DNA from 3 places in the Streptomyces sp. NPDC058291 genome. Region 2 is predicted to be linked to each of the others. Evidence: riboswitches for the same ligand, from Rfam matches in the RefSeq annotation. Region 2 holds a riboswitch; each other region holds the start of a gene.

Region 1 (4,870 bases), on a different contig from region 2:
CGGATCGCCGCGCCACACGGTCCCGTCGGCGTCCGCGTGGTGGCCGGCGTACTGGACGAAGCGGCCGAACTGCTCGGACCAGAAGTACGGGACGGGGTCGTAGACGGCGGCGGGTTCGTCGGTGGCCGCGCCGACGATGTTGGCCGCCACCGTGCGCGGTCCCTGGAGCGCGTTGTCCCAGTGATGGACGAGCAGCCGCTCGCCGTACCGGCCGGACGGGAAGGAGGCGCAGTCGCCGACCGCGTACACGTCCGGAACGGAGGCGCGCAGGCCGGCGTCGGCCACGATCTCGCGGTGCGCGCCGAGCTCGACGCCCGAGCCGGCCAGCCAGGCGGTCGCGGGGCGGGCGCCGATGCCGACCACGACCGCGTCGGCGGGCAGGATCGAGCCGTCGTCGAGGACGACCGCGCCGGACTCGACGCGCTCCACCCGCGCGCGGGTGCGCAGGCCGACGCCCGCGTCGGCGTACCAGGCGGCCATCGGGGCGGCGACCTCGGGGGGCAGGGCGCCGGCCAGCGGCCGGTCGGCGGCCTCGACGACGGTGACCTCGCACCCGGCCTCGCGGGCGGCCGTCGCGAACTCCGCGCCGATCCAGCCGGCGCCGACGACCACGACGTCGTGCCGGCCGGCCAGCACGGGCCGCAGGCGTCGGGCGTCGTCCAGGGTGCGCAGCAGGTGCACACCGGGCACGCCGTCCGCGCCCGGCAGTCGGATCGGCTCGGCGCCGGTGGCGAGGACGAGGACGTCGTAGGGGACGGGTCCGCGCGCGGTGTCCAGCTCGTGGTCGGCCGGGCGCAGCCCGAGCACCTCGCGGCCGAGTTCCAGCTCGATGCCGAGGCTGTCGAAGTCGACGTCCAGGGCGGATCCCTCGGCCTTGCCCAGCAGCACGGCCTTGGACAGCGGCGGCCGGTCGTAGGGCTGATGGGGTTCGGCGCCGATCACCGTCACCCGGCCGTCGAAGCCCTGTTCGCGCAGGGCGACCGCGGTCTGCACCCCGGCCATGCCCGCGCCGACGACCACCACGCGGCGCCCGCCCGGCCTGCCTTCTTCCTGCCTCTGCTCGCTCACCTGATCACCTTAGACAGCTGACGATCAGTCAGTCAGCCGTCGTGCTCCGTGACCTGCTCCACACCGTCCGCGATCTGTTCGACGACGCTCGTGCCCCTGCCGGGCCGCGACTCCCACTCCCAGCTCTCGTCGAGGCGCACCCGGCCGTCGGGCAGGTCGACGACCGTGGACACGCAGTGCCCCGAGGACGTCGTCCCGTCGGACGTGAGCTGGACGTACCGGAAGTCGAGCCGGTCTCCTTCCCGGGTACCCACCAGATGCCCCCGTACGACGTCGCCGCCCGCGTAGTCGGCCCAGACCGCGCCGTCCCGTTCGTGGTACGCGAAGCGGGTGCGGGCGCCGACCTGCCCGGGCGCCTGGTCGGCGACGGGGGCGAGGACGAGGCCGTCCAGTGAACGGGCCATGCGCGAAGGCTCCCTTACTGCGGCGTGCGGCGGCGGGCTAGGGTGGCCACCGTAGAGCACTCGCGGGAGCCCGGACGCACCGGGCTGAGAGGGAGGCTGGCGGCCTCCGACCGTACGAACCTGATCCGGGTCATGCCGGCGAAGGGAGGGGCTGGACGCCCATGTCGTCTCCGCGTACGTCAGACGTCCTCGTGATCGGGGGCGGGATCATCGGGCTGGTCACGGCCTGGCGGGCCGCGCAACGCGGTCTGACCACGGCGGTGGTGGACCCCGAGCCGGGCGGCGGGGCCGCCCAGGTGGCCGCCGGGATGCTGGCCGCCGTCACCGAACTGCACCACGGCGAGCAGACGCTGCTCGGCCTCAATCTGGCCTCGGCCCGGCGCTATCCGGATTTCGCGGCCGAGCTCACGGAGCTGACCGGGCAGGACCTCGGTTACCGGCGGTGCGGCACGCTCGCGGTCGCGCTGGACGCCGACGACCGGGCCCATCTGCGCGAACTGCACGCGCTGCAACGGCGGTCGGGGCTGGATTCGGAGTGGCTGTCGGGGCGGGAGTGTCGGCGTCTGGAGCCGATGCTGGCGCCGGGGGTGCGCGGCGGGCTGCGGGTGGACGGCGATCACCAGGTCGACCCGCGGCGGCTGGCCGGGGCCCTGGTGAGCGCGTGCGAGCGGGCCGGCGTGGTCTTCCGCCGGGTCTGGGCGGAGCGGCTGTCGGTGGCGGGCGAGCGGGCCACGGGGGTGATCACCCGCGACGGCGCGACCCTGGCGGCGGGGCAGGTGGTGCTCGCCGGGGGCAGCCTGAGCGGGCGGCTCGCGGGGGTGCCGCAGGACGTCGTGCCGCCCGTGCGGCCGGTGAAGGGGCAGGTGCTGCGGCTGACCGTGCCGCGGTCCTACGCGCCGTTCCTGAGCCGGACCGTGCGGGCCGTGGTGCGCGGCAGCCAGGTCTATCTCGTGCCGCGGGAGAACGGCGAGCTGGTGGTGGGCGCGACCAGCGAGGAGCTGGGCTGGGACACGACGGTGACGGCCGGGGGCGTCTACGAGCTGCTGCGCGACGCCCACGAGCTGGTCCCGGGGATCACCGAGCTGCCGCTCACCGAGACGCGCGCGGGGCTGCGTCCCGCCTCCCCGGACAACGCGCCGCTGCTCGGGCCGACCGGACTGTCCGGGCTGGTGCTGGCCACCGGGCACCACCGCAACGGCGTGCTGCTGACGCCGGTGACCGGCGACGTCATGGCGCATGTCCTGGCCACCGGGCAACTCCCGGACGAGGCCCGCCCCTTCACGCCCCGGCGCTTCGGCGTCGCCGCACTCTCGGAGCAGCCCGCATGAGCACCCCGCTGAACGTGTCCGTCAACGGCGAGCTTCGGGAGTTCGCTCCCGGCACCGCTCTGGACAGCGTCGTCCGGTCCCTGACGCCGGCGCCCTGCGGGGTGGCCGCCGCGCTCAACGAGACCGTCGTCCCGCGCGCGCAGTGGCCGTCCACGTCACTGGCCGACGGCGACCGGGTGGAAGTCCTCACCGCCGTGCAGGGAGGCTGAGCCATGGCCGACGACGCCTTCGTCCTCGGGGGGACGGCCTTCTCGTCCCGGCTGATCATGGGCACGGGGGGCGCGCCCAGCCTGGAGGTGCTCGAACGGGCGCTGGTCGCGTCCGGGACCGAGCTGACGACGGTCGCGATGCGCAGGGTGGACCCCTCGGTGCACGGCTCGGTGCTGTCGGTGCTGGAACGGCTGGGCATCCGGGTGCTGCCGAACACGGCCGGGTGCTTCACCGCCGGCGAGGCCGTGCTGACGGCGCGGCTGGCCAGGGAGGCGCTCGGAACGGACCTGGTGAAGCTGGAGGTCATCGCCGACGAGCGGACGCTGCTGCCGGATCCGGTCGAGCTGCTGGACGCGGCGGAGACGCTGGTGGACGACGGGTTCACGGTGCTGCCCTACACCAACGACGATCCCGTGCTGGCGCGCAAGCTGGAGGACGTCGGGTGCGCCGCGGTCATGCCGCTGGGGTCCCCGATCGGTTCCGGCCTGGGCATCCGCAACCCGCACAACTTCCAGCTCATCGTGGAGCACGCGCGCGTGCCGGTGATCCTGGACGCGGGCGCCGGCACCGCGTCGGACGTGGCGCTGGCGATGGAGCTGGGGTGCGCGGGTGTGATGCTGGCGTCGGCGGTCACGCGGGCGCGCGATCCCGAACGGATGGCGTGCGCCATGCGGGCCGGCGTCGAGGCGGGACGGCTGGCCCGGCTGGCGGGCCGCATCCCGCGCCGCTGGTTCGCGCAGGCGTCGTCCCCCGCCGAGGGCCTGGCGGCGCTCGACCCGGAGCGCCCCGCGTTCTGACCCCCTTGCGGTGACGTCCGCGTCCTGCGACTCGCGTCACAGGTCGGCTGCAGTAGGGCTGCGATCCCGGCGGGACCGGCGAGGTGTCAGCGGCGGCTCGTACACTCACCTGCGTGGACACGACCCTTCAGGACCCTCTGGTCGGGCAGGTGCTCGACGGCCGGTATCGCGTCGAGGCGCGGATCGCGGTCGGCGGGATGGCCACGGTCTACCGGGCCGTGGACACCCGCCTCGACCGCGTGCTCGCGCTCAAGGTGATGCATCCGGGGCTCGCCGCCGACGGGGCGTTCGTCGAGCGGTTCATCCGGGAGGCGAAGTCCGTCGCCCGGCTCGCCCACCCGAATGTCGTCCAGGTGTTCGATCAGGGTACGGACGGGTCGTACGTCTACCTCGCCATGGAGTACATCGCCGGCTGCACGCTGCGCGACGTGCTGCGCGAGCGCGGGGCGCTGCAGCCCAGGGCCGCGCTCGACATCCTGGAGCCCGTGCTCGCGGCGCTGGGCGCCGCCCACCGGGCCGGGTTCGTGCACCGGGACATGAAGCCCGAGAACGTGCTGATAGGGGACGACGGACGGGTCAAGGTCGCCGACTTCGGGCTCGTGCGCTCCGTGGACACCGTCACCAGCACCACCGGCGCGGTGCTCGGCACCGTCGCCTATCTCGCCCCCGAACAGATCGATCGGCCCGGCGCGGCCGATCCGCGGGTCGACGTCTACGCGTGCGGGGTCGTGCTCTACGAGATGCTCACCGGCGAGAAGCCGCACGACGGCGACTCCCCCGCGATCGTGCTCTACAAGCACCTCCACGAGGACGTTCCGCCGCCCTCGGCCGCCGTCCCGGGCCTGCCGCTCGTACTGGACGAGCTGGTCGTCGCCGCCACCGCCCGCACGCCCGACGCCCGGTCCCCCGACGCCGTCGCGCTGCTGGGCGAGGCGCGCAAGGCGCGCGCCGCGCTCAGCGAGGAGCAGCTGGACGCGCTGCCCCCGCTGGCCGTATCCGCCGGGCACGACATCACCGACGACCGCACCAGCGTGATCCCGCGCTCGCTCACCGTGCCCCGGCC
Region 2 (4,870 bases):
ACGACGGCGTCTGGTGGCAGGGGCTGGTGCTCGGCTTCGCCGTCGCGGCCAGCGCCACGCTCGGCGACCTCGGTGAGTCCATGATCAAGCGGGACCTGGGCATCAAGGACATGGGCACCCTGCTCCCGGGCCACGGCGGCATCATGGACCGGCTGGACAGCCTGCTGCCGACGGCACCGGTGGTCTGGGCCCTGTTCGTCCTGTTCGTGGGGTCCGGCTGACCCGCGCGCGGCACCCCGGCTCCTGCGGGCCCTCGTCCTGATCGACCGGGACGGGGGCCCGCTGCCGTGGTCGTCAGCCCGGGCCGGTGGGACGATTCTGGTGAAGGCCGCACAGGGGGGATCGCCCTGAAAGGGGGCGGGCTGTATGTCCGACTTCCATGAATCGATCGACGTCGACGCCACTCCCGACGATGTATGGGCCTATGTCACCGACCCCTCCCACCTGCCCGAGTGGCAGGCGAGCGCGGTGTCGGCGGAGCAACTCGGCCCCGAGCCGGCCGGTGTCGGCTCCCAGGTGCGGGTCACACGGCACATCGGCAGCCGGGACATGCCGATGACCATGGAGTACACCCACTACGACCCGCCGCACTCCTGGACCCTGCAGGGCGTCGACGGCCCGGTGCGCGGCCACTTCCACGGCGAGATCCTCCCGATCGACGACGGCCGCCGCTCCCGCGTGATCATGGATCTCGACTTCGAGGGCAAGGGCATGGGCAAGATCCTCGTGCCCCTCGTCGTCCGCCGCCAGGTCCGCAAGGAGTTCCCGGTGAACGAGCGACTGCTGAAGGACCGTCTGGAGCACCGGACGGTATGACACCCGCAGGCGGCTGGGCCGCGGCGACGAGAAGATCCCGGTGAGCCCCGGACGCGGCCCGGTGAGCCCCGGACGCGGCCCGGTCGGCCCCGGACGCGGCCCCGGCCGTCTGGTGCGCCCGACCGGCCATGGCCTGAGTGCGACGCCGACCGCGTGATCATGTGCAGGCTCTGGATCGTCCGCGCCGTCGGCGGTACCTTCCCACCATGACCGACAATCGAAAGGGCAATGCCGCGTAGGCGCCCGTCTGCCGTGCGGGACGACCTCCCCGTGCGCGTCTCCCGCCCGTGCCCCCGCCGCCCGTGTCCGCCGATCGACAGGCTGTCCGGGGCATGCGCGGCCCACATCCGCAGGCTGGAAATCAGGCGTTTCTGGCCAGGCGACACAGCCAGAGCCTTTCGGCACTGGGCCGCCTTGGCACACGGCCCGCTCAAGAGGTTGGCTGATCCCTCCACTTCCACCAGGTGTGGCATCCCCGAGTGCGGTTGTGATCCGGGCCACTCCCGCGATCACCTTGAAGCGATCATGCGTGCCTTGCCCAGGAAGTCGGCACGAGAGCTACGCGCGCTGGTCCAGGATCTCGACGCCAAGATCCTCGGACGAGCCCGAGTCGTCCGTGCCCCTTCGCCCGACGTCCCGTGGTGGCGCGATCAGCTCTGAGGACCCGCCGATGGCGCCCGTGCCTCATCCGTTCCCGAGCGTGCGGGGAGCCGCGGGCGACCACGGTGGCAAGCCGGCCCCGAGCAGCGCAACGACCCCACGCGCCCCGGGCCGCCCCTGGGCCGTGCGATGCCGGCCGGCGCCCCAGACGGCACCGACGGGGTGACCACCCCCACCCCGCTCCCGGCCTGGGGCCCCGGCGATGATCTGCCACACTGGACGTGTTATGCCTGCACCCGGAGAACTCACTTTCGTCGCCCCCCGCGGAGCCAAGAAGCCGCCGCGGCATCTCGCCGACCTCTCGCCCGCCGAGCGGAAGGAGGTCGTGGCGGAGATCGGGGAGAAGCCCTTTCGTGCCAAGCAGCTCTCGCAGCACTACTTCGCCCGGTACGCGCACGACCCGGCGGAGTGGACCGACATCCCGGCCGGCTCCCGCGAGAAGCTGCGTGAGGCGCTGCTGCCGGATCTGATGTCGGTCGTCCGGCATCTGTCGACGGACCAGGGGACCACCCGTAAGACCCTGTGGCGGCTGTTCGACGGCACGCTCGTGGAGTCCGTGCTGATGCGGTACCCGGACCGGGTGACCATGTGCATCAGCTCGCAGGCGGGATGCGGGATGAACTGCCCGTTCTGCGCCACCGGACAGGCGGGGCTCGACCGGAATCTGTCCACCGCCGAGATCGTGCACCAGATCGTCGACGGGATGCGGGCGCTGCGCGACGGCGAGGTGCCCGGCGGGCCCGCGCGGCTGTCCAACATCGTCTTCATGGGGATGGGCGAGCCGCTCGCCAACTACAACCGCGTCGTCGGCGCCATCCGCGCGCTGACCGATCCGGCGCCGGACGGGCTCGGGCTGTCGCAGCGCGGGATCACCGTGTCGACGGTCGGGCTGGTGCCGGCCATCCGCCGGTTCTCCGACGAGGGCTTCAAGTGCCGGCTCGCGATCTCCCTGCACGCTCCCGACGACGAGCTGCGCGACACCCTCGTCCCCGTGAACACGCGGTGGAAGGTGCGCGAGGTGCTGGACGCCGGGTTCGAGTACACCGAGCGGTCGGGTCGTCGGCTGTCCATCGAGTACGCGCTGATCCGGGACATCAACGACCAGGCGTGGCGTGGCGACCGGCTCGGCCGGCTGCTGCGCGGCAAGCCCGTGCACGTCAACCTCATCCCGCTGAACCCGACGCCGGGCTCGAAGTGGACGGCGTCCCGGCCGGAGGACGAGAAGGCCTTCGTCGAGGCGATCGCCGCGCACGGGGTGCCCGTGACCGTGCGGGACACCCGTGGCCAGGAGATCGACGGGGCGTGCGGTCAGCTCGCGGCCACCGAGCGGTAGTCTGAGGACCGTACACATCTTCATATTCCGACAGGGGAGCGCCACAGCGCTGAGAGTGCGGCACCCAGGCCCGCAGACCCTCTGAACCTCGCCCAGGTCATTCTGGGTAGGAAGTTCGGTCATCACTCGAGCTGTTGCGCCCTGCCCGGCGTTCCGTGCGGACCCGGGCGGGGCCGCGTCTCTTCCTGGTCAACCCAGGAGGAAAACCAGTGCAGAACAAGACCTTCGTGGCCGTGGCCGTCGGACTCGGCCTGGTCGCTTTGTCCGCGTGCGGGTCGTCGGACGGGAAGGAGACGGCGGGCTCCGCGGGCTCCCGGACCGTCACCCTCGTCAGCCATGACTCCTGGGCCGTGTCCAAGGGCGTGCTCGCCGACTTCGAGAAGCAGTCCGGGTACAAGGTGAAGGTGCTCAAGGACGGCGACGCCGGGCAGGCCGTCAACAAGGCGATCCTCACCAAGGACAACCCGCAGGGCGACGTCTTCTTCGGCGTCGACAACACCCTCCTCTCCCGCGCCCTCGACAACGGGCTGTTCCAGCCGTACGAGGCCAAGGGACTGGCGCAGGTCGGCAGCCAGTACCAGGTGGACGCGGGGAAGCACCGGGTCACGCCCGTCGACTTCGGCGACATCTGCGTCAACTACGACAAGGCGTACTTCGCCGAGCACGAGCTGGCCCCGCCCGCCTCCTTCGACGACCTGGTGAAGCCCGCCTACAAGGACCTCCTCGTCACCGAGAACGCCTCCACCTCCTCGCCCGGGCTCGGCTTCCTGCTCGGCACGGCCGCGCAGTACGGCGACGGGGGCTGGGAGGGCTACTGGAAGAAGCTCAAGGCCAACGGCGTGAAGGTGGTCGACGGCTGGGAGCAGGCCTACAACGAGGAGTTCTCCGGTTCCGCCGGGGGCAGGAAGGCGAAGGCCGACCGGCCGCTCGTGGTGTCCTACGCCTCCTCGCCGCCCGCCGAGGTGATCTACGGCGACCCGAAGCCGGCCACCGCGCCGACCGGCGTCGCTTCCGGCACCTGCTTCCGGCAGATCGAGTTCGCGGGGCTGCTGGACAACGCGGCCGACAGCGAGGGCGGCAAGGCGCTGATCGACTTCCTGATCAGCAAGAGGTTCCAGCAGGACATGCCCCTCAACATGTTCGTGTATCCGGTGGTGAAGGGGGCGGCCGTCCCCGCCGAGTTCACCGCGTACGGGCCCGCCGCCGCGCACCCCGAGACCATGGACCCGGCGAAGATCGCCGACAACCGTGACGACTGGGTCAAGTCATGGACCTCGCTCGTACTGAAGTGACCGGGCGCGGGGCCCGCGCGGGGAGCGCGGCGCGGCTCGGTCTCCTGGCCTTGCCCGTCGCGTTCTTCGCGGTCTTCTTCGCCTACCCGGTCGCGGCCATCGTCGCCCGGGGGCTCCACGTCGACGGCTCGTGGCGCTTCGGGCGGCTGTGGGACGTGCTCGGGCAGTCCGACGTCCGCCACGTGCTGTGGTTCACCGCCTGGCAGGCGCTCGCCTCCACCGCGCTCACGCTGCTGGTGGCGCTGCCGGGCGCCTACGTGTTCGCGCGCCTGGACTTCCCGGGCAAGCAGGTGCTGCGCGCCGTCGTCACCGTGCCGTTCGTGCTGCCCACGGTGGTCGTCGGCACCGCGTTCCTCGCACTCGTCGGGCGCGGCGGGCTGCTCGACGAGCTGTGGGGCGTCCGCCTCGACACCACCGTGTGGGCGATCCTGCTCGCGCACGTCTTCTTCAACTACGCGGTCGTCGTGCGCACGGTGGGCGGGCTGTGGGCGCAGCTCGACCCGCGGCAGGAGGAGGCGGCGCGGATGCTGGGCGCGTCCCGGCTGCGGGCCTGGCGCACGGTGACCCTGCCGGCGCTTGGGCCGGCCGTCGCCGCGGCCGCGCTGATGGTCTTCCTGTTCACCTTCACCTCCTTCGGCGTGGTGCAGATCCTGGGCGGCCCGACCTTCTCCACCCTCGAAGTGGAGATCTACCGGCAGACCTCCGAGATCTTCGACCTGTCCACGGCGGCCGTCCTCACGATCGTCCAGTTCGCGGCCGTCGGCGCGAT
Region 3 (4,870 bases), on a different contig from region 2:
CACGCCCTTGGAGTACAGGAACGACATGGACCCGGAGGCGTCGAGGACCAGCAGGATGCGCGCGCTGATGCCGGTCGCCCCGCGCTTGCTGAGGCTGACGGCGACCTGCTCCTTCCGCAACGACAGCCGCTTGCGCATGTCGACGGGAAGCCGCTCCTCGCCCTTCGTCAGACGAGGCTCTGAAAACGGACCCGCCGCGGTCGACTCCGGGCGGACGACCGAAGGCGGCGCCGGACGGACGGCCGGGGGCGATTGCGGGCGGCTGGGCAGCGGCACGTCCGCACGGGCGGGTGTCGGCGACCCGGGCTGAACGGGCGACACAGGCGGAACGGTCGTCGCGTCCGGTTCCTCGTCGACCGTGATCCCGAAGTCGATGGCCAGTCCCGCCAGTCCGGAGGCGTACCCCTGTCCGACCGCGCGGAACTTCCACCGGCCTTCGCGCTGGTACAACTCACCCCCGATGAACGCCGTCTCCGTGCCGGCCTGCATGTCGAAGCGAGCCATCTCATACCCACCGCCCGTACCGAACAGCCGCAGCATCAAACCGGTCACCTGCCCGAAGGTGCCGCCGTCGGCGGACGCGCACAGCACCACCCGGGTGATCGCCCCCTCCAGCGAGCGGAGATCGACGTCGACGGCATCGGTGATGACGCCGGCGGCACGACGCTTGCCGACGTGCCGCACGGCGCCGGACGCATGCAGCGGCTGGTTGTAGAAGACGAAGTCCCCGTCGTTGCGGACCCGCCCGTCGTCGGTCAACAGCAACGCCGAGACGTCGATGTCCGGCCCGCCGACGCCCTCGGCCCAGCTGAGTTCGACCCGGACATCCGGTGAGTCGACCGGCAGATTGGCACTCTTGCTCATGGATCGCGCTGTCATGGAGGCAAGTCTGCCGAGTCGACGTCCGACTTCAATGAACGAACAAGCACGTCACCTGTACCCGTTGATCCGTCCATCGGCCCCCTCGGTAGGTGCTTCGTTCGGTTCCCCCGTCAGCTCCCCCAGCACTGCCGGTTCGGGGATGCGCCCGAACCGACAGCACCGACGGCACCGACGAGGATCGACGAGGATCGATCAGGACCGTCCGGTCAGTCGGCCAGCGGCAGGTACACCCGGTTCCCGTTCGCGGCGAACTCCTTCGATTTCGCCAGCATCCCCTCGGCGATCTCGTCGGCCGAGGCGCCCTCTGTGGCCCCGGCGCCGAACCGCTCCGTGATGCTCTGGCTGATCTTCATCGAGCAGAACTTCGGCCCGCACATCGAGCAGAAGTGCGCCGTCTTCGCGGGCTCGGCCGGCAGCGTCTCGTCGTGGAACTCCCGTGCTGTGTCCGGGTCGAGAGCAAGGTTGAACTGGTCCTCCCAGCGGAACTCGAACCGCGCGTCGGACAGCGCGTCGTCCCATTCCTGCGCACCGGGGTGGCCCTTGGCGAGGTCGGCTGCGTGGGCGGCGATCTTGTAGGTGATGACGCCGGTCTTGACGTCGTCGCGGTTGGGCAGGCCCAGGTGTTCCTTGGGCGTGACGTAGCAGAGCATGGCCGTGCCCCACCAGGCGATCATCGCGGCGCCGATGCCGGAGGTGATGTGGTCGTACGCCGGCGCGACGTCCGTGGTCAGCGGGCCGAGCGTATAGAACGGAGCTTCATCACAGATCTCCTGCTGAAGGTCGATGTTCTCCTTGATCTTGTGCATCGGGACATGGCCCGGGCCTTCGATCATCGTCTGTACGTGAAAACGCTTGGCGATCGTGTTGAGTTCCCCGAGCGTCCTCAACTCAGCGAACTGGGCCTCGTCGTTGGCGTCCGCGATCGACCCCGGACGCAGGCCGTCACCGAGCGAGTAGGTGACGTCGTAGGCGGCGAGAATCTCGCAGAGTTCCTCGAAGTTCTCGTACAGGAAGGACTCCTTGTGGTGCGCCAGGCACCAGGCCGCCATGATCGAGCCGCCGCGCGAGACGATGCCGGTCTTGCGGTTGGCCGTGAGCGGGACGTACGCAAGACGGACTCCGGCGTGGACCGTCATGTAGTCGACGCCCTGTTCGGCCTGCTCGACGACCGTGTCCTTGTAGATCTCCCAGGTCAGCTCTTCGGCGCGACCGTCGACCTTCTCCAGCGCCTGGTACAGCGGCACCGTGCCGATGGGGACGGGGGAGTTGCGCAGCACCCACTCGCGAGTGGTGTGGATGTTGCGTCCGGTGGACAGGTCCATGACCGTGTCGGCGCCCCACCGGGTCGCCCAGGTCATCTTCTCGACCTCCTCCTCGATGGAGGAGGTCACGGCCGAGTTGCCGATGTTGGCGTTGACCTTCACCAGGAACCGCTTGCCGATGATCATCGGCTCGATCTCCGGGTGATTGACGTTGGCCGGCAGCACCGCACGGCCTGTTGCGATCTCCTCGCGGACCACTTCGGGAGAGACGTTCTCCCGGATGGCCACGAACTCCATCTCGGGCGTGATCTCCCCCTGGCGCGCATAGGCGAGCTGGGTGACCGCCTTGCCGTCCCGGCTGCGGCGCGGGAGCCGCGGCCGGCCGGGAAAGACTGCGTCGAGGTTGCGCAGACCACCGCGCGGCGCGGTGTGCTTGATGCCGTCGTCCTCGGGGCGGACCGGACGGCCGGCATACTCCTCGGTGTCTCCGCGGCCGATGATCCAGCTCTCACGCAGCGGCGAGAGCCCCCTGCGGACGTCGGTCTCGACGAGAGGATCGGTGTACGGGCCGGACGTGTCGTACAGCGTGACCGACTTCCCGTTGGTGAGGTGCACCTGACGGACCGGCACCCGCAGATCGGGGCGAGTGCCCTCGACGTACCCCTTGTGCCAGCCGATGGACTTCCTGGCCTCCGCATCGGCGACGTCGACCGCGTTCTCGCTGGTCGCGTCCTGCATGGAGGCAGGCGTGCGTGCGTCCTTCTTGGTCATGAGACCTACTCCCTACGCCGGCATTACCCGGTAACAGGTTCGGCGGTCGACGCAGCGGCTACCGTCTGCCGACGTTTCCTGTGAAACCTCACTCGCCGTGAGACGTTCCACGTGAAACATCGCGAAAACGGAGGTCAGCGCCCTCTCAGCCCGGTGCTCCGAGCTCCCGCGTGTGCAAAAGTGCCTCCACGCTAGCGTCAATTCGGGCGCGGTGAACAGAGGGCCCCCTTCGTTCTTGCGATGATCGGTCGGTGACCACGACACCCCATCCCCCGCTTCCGCCCGAGCCGCGCCGTCGGTCGGGTACCGGAAACGGCCCCGCCGACGGTCCCGGTCCCGCGCAGGAGCCGGGGTATGCGGGAGGACTGGGCGGCCTGGCCCGCGGTCGAGCCCCCGGTCATCAGGGCCCGGCCTCCGGGCCCGACCGCGCCCCTGCCCCTGCTGGTCCCGGCCCTGAGCCCGAACGCGGGTACGGGTACGGATACGGCAGCGGCAGGCATGGCGATGGTGGCGGTGACAGCCACGAGAGCCGTCATGGGTACGCATACGGTCCCGGTCCCAGCACCGGCACCGGCGGCGGCACCGGTCAGGGCATGGGATCCGGGGGCGGGCACGGGGCCGGTTACGGCGGTGCACATGACCCCGGCCACGGCGAGGAGCAGCATGCCCAGGAGCGCAGCGACGGGCGCGGGCCCGGTCAGGGCGAGGGGCAAAGGCCCGCGCACGAAGAGGGCCACGGGCATGCCCACGGCCACAGCCACAGTCACGGCCCGGCCGCGCCCGTCTCCCGGCACCTGCGCAAGGTCATCGCTGCCATCCTCATCCCGTTCGGCGCCGCGGTGCTGGTCGGGCTCGTGGTGCTGTGGCCCGGCGGCGCCCCGGCGCACGAACGCACCGGGGTCGGCTTCGATCGGCAGACTCAACAGGCCACGGTCACCAAGGTCGTGAGCGTGAGCTGCGCCTCGGTGAACGCCTCGGGCGACACTCCGACCGGCGACACCTCCACAGCCGAGGGCTCCTCGGCGCAGCAGCAGGCGAGCGGCATCTGCAAGAGGGCCACGATCCGGGTGGACACCGGCCACGACAAGGGCCGTACGTTCGCCGAGATCATCCAGCCGGACCAGACCCGGCAGTTGGACCAGGGCGAGAAGGTGGTGGTCGCCTACGAGCCTTCGGCGCCGAGGGAGCTGCAGTACTCGGTCACCGACGTGAACCGCCGCATCCCGATGTCGGTGCTGGCCATCGTCTTCGCCGTGGCCGTCGTGATCGTCGGGCGGCTTCGGGGCGTGATGGCGCTGGTCGCGCTGGCCATCAGCTTCCTGGTGCTGAACTTCTTCGTGTTGCCGGCGATCCTGCAGGGCTCGAACCCGTTGGTGGTGGCCGTGGTGGGGGCGAGCGCCATCATGCTGATCGCGCTCTATCTGTGTCACGGTCTGTCGGCCCGCACCTCCGTCGCGGTACTCGGCACGCTCGTCTCCCTGCTGCTCATCGGCGTCCTCGGCTCGGTCTTCATCGACTGGGCGTCCCTGACCGGCAACACGGACGACAACACCGGCCTGATCCATGGCCTGTATCCGTCCATCGACATGAGCGGCCTGCTGCTCGCCGGCGTCATCATCGGCTCGCTCGGGGTCCTCGACGACGTGACGGTCACGCAGACGTCAGCGGTCTGGGAACTGCACGAGGCCAATCCGTCGATGGGCCGACGCGGGCTCTACCGGGCCGGCATCCGCATCGGCCGCGACCACATCGCCTCGGTGGTCAACACGCTCGTCCTCGCCTACGCCGGCGCCGCCCTGCCGCTGTTGCTGCTCTTCTCGATCGCGCAGAGCAGTGTGGGCGCCGTCGCCAACAGTGAGCTGGTGGCGGAGGAGATCGTGCGCACGCTCGTGGGGTCGATCGGCCTGGTGGCCTCGGTGCCGGTGACGACACTTCTGGCCGCTCTCGTGGTCTCC

Evidence for each region. A riboswitch is a leader RNA that binds a small molecule or an ion and turns the genes downstream of it on or off. The one in region 2 is predicted to bind thiamine pyrophosphate.
Region 1: linked by a shared signal. The riboswitch ahead of thiO (glycine oxidase ThiO) and the one ahead of ACFVYK_RS20915 (thiamine ABC transporter substrate binding subunit) in region 2 are both predicted to bind thiamine pyrophosphate.
Region 3: linked by a shared signal. The riboswitch ahead of thiC (phosphomethylpyrimidine synthase ThiC) and the one ahead of ACFVYK_RS20915 (thiamine ABC transporter substrate binding subunit) in region 2 are both predicted to bind thiamine pyrophosphate.

The regions. Positions count from the first base shown of each region.
Region 1 is NZ_JBHVYK010000065.1:36,735-41,604, forward strand. It holds gene ACFVYK_RS27560 (NAD(P)/FAD-dependent oxidoreductase) at 1-1,068, opposite strand, end outside; gene ACFVYK_RS27565 (hypothetical protein) at 1,101-1,472, opposite strand; TPP riboswitch at 1,525-1,636, shown strand; gene thiO (glycine oxidase ThiO) at 1,634-2,800, shown strand; gene thiS (sulfur carrier protein ThiS) at 2,809-3,009, shown strand; gene ACFVYK_RS27580 (thiazole synthase) at 3,013-3,807, shown strand; gene pknB (Stk1 family PASTA domain-containing Ser/Thr kinase) at 3,921-4,870, shown strand, end outside.
Region 2 is NZ_JBHVYK010000040.1:11,868-16,737, reverse strand. It holds gene ACFVYK_RS20930 (phosphatidate cytidylyltransferase) at 1-221, shown strand, start outside; gene ACFVYK_RS20925 (SRPBCC family protein) at 367-816, shown strand; gene rlmN (23S rRNA (adenine(2503)-C(2))-methyltransferase RlmN) at 1,703-2,809, shown strand; TPP riboswitch at 2,832-2,940, shown strand; gene ACFVYK_RS20915 (thiamine ABC transporter substrate binding subunit) at 3,019-4,101, shown strand; gene ACFVYK_RS20910 (ABC transporter permease) at 4,077-4,870, shown strand, end outside.
Region 3 is NZ_JBHVYK010000062.1:10,267-15,136, reverse strand. It holds gene ACFVYK_RS26885 (VWA domain-containing protein) at 1-879, opposite strand, end outside; gene thiC (phosphomethylpyrimidine synthase ThiC) at 1,089-2,915, opposite strand; TPP riboswitch at 2,908-3,095, opposite strand; gene ACFVYK_RS26875 (YibE/F family protein) at 3,509-4,870, shown strand, end outside.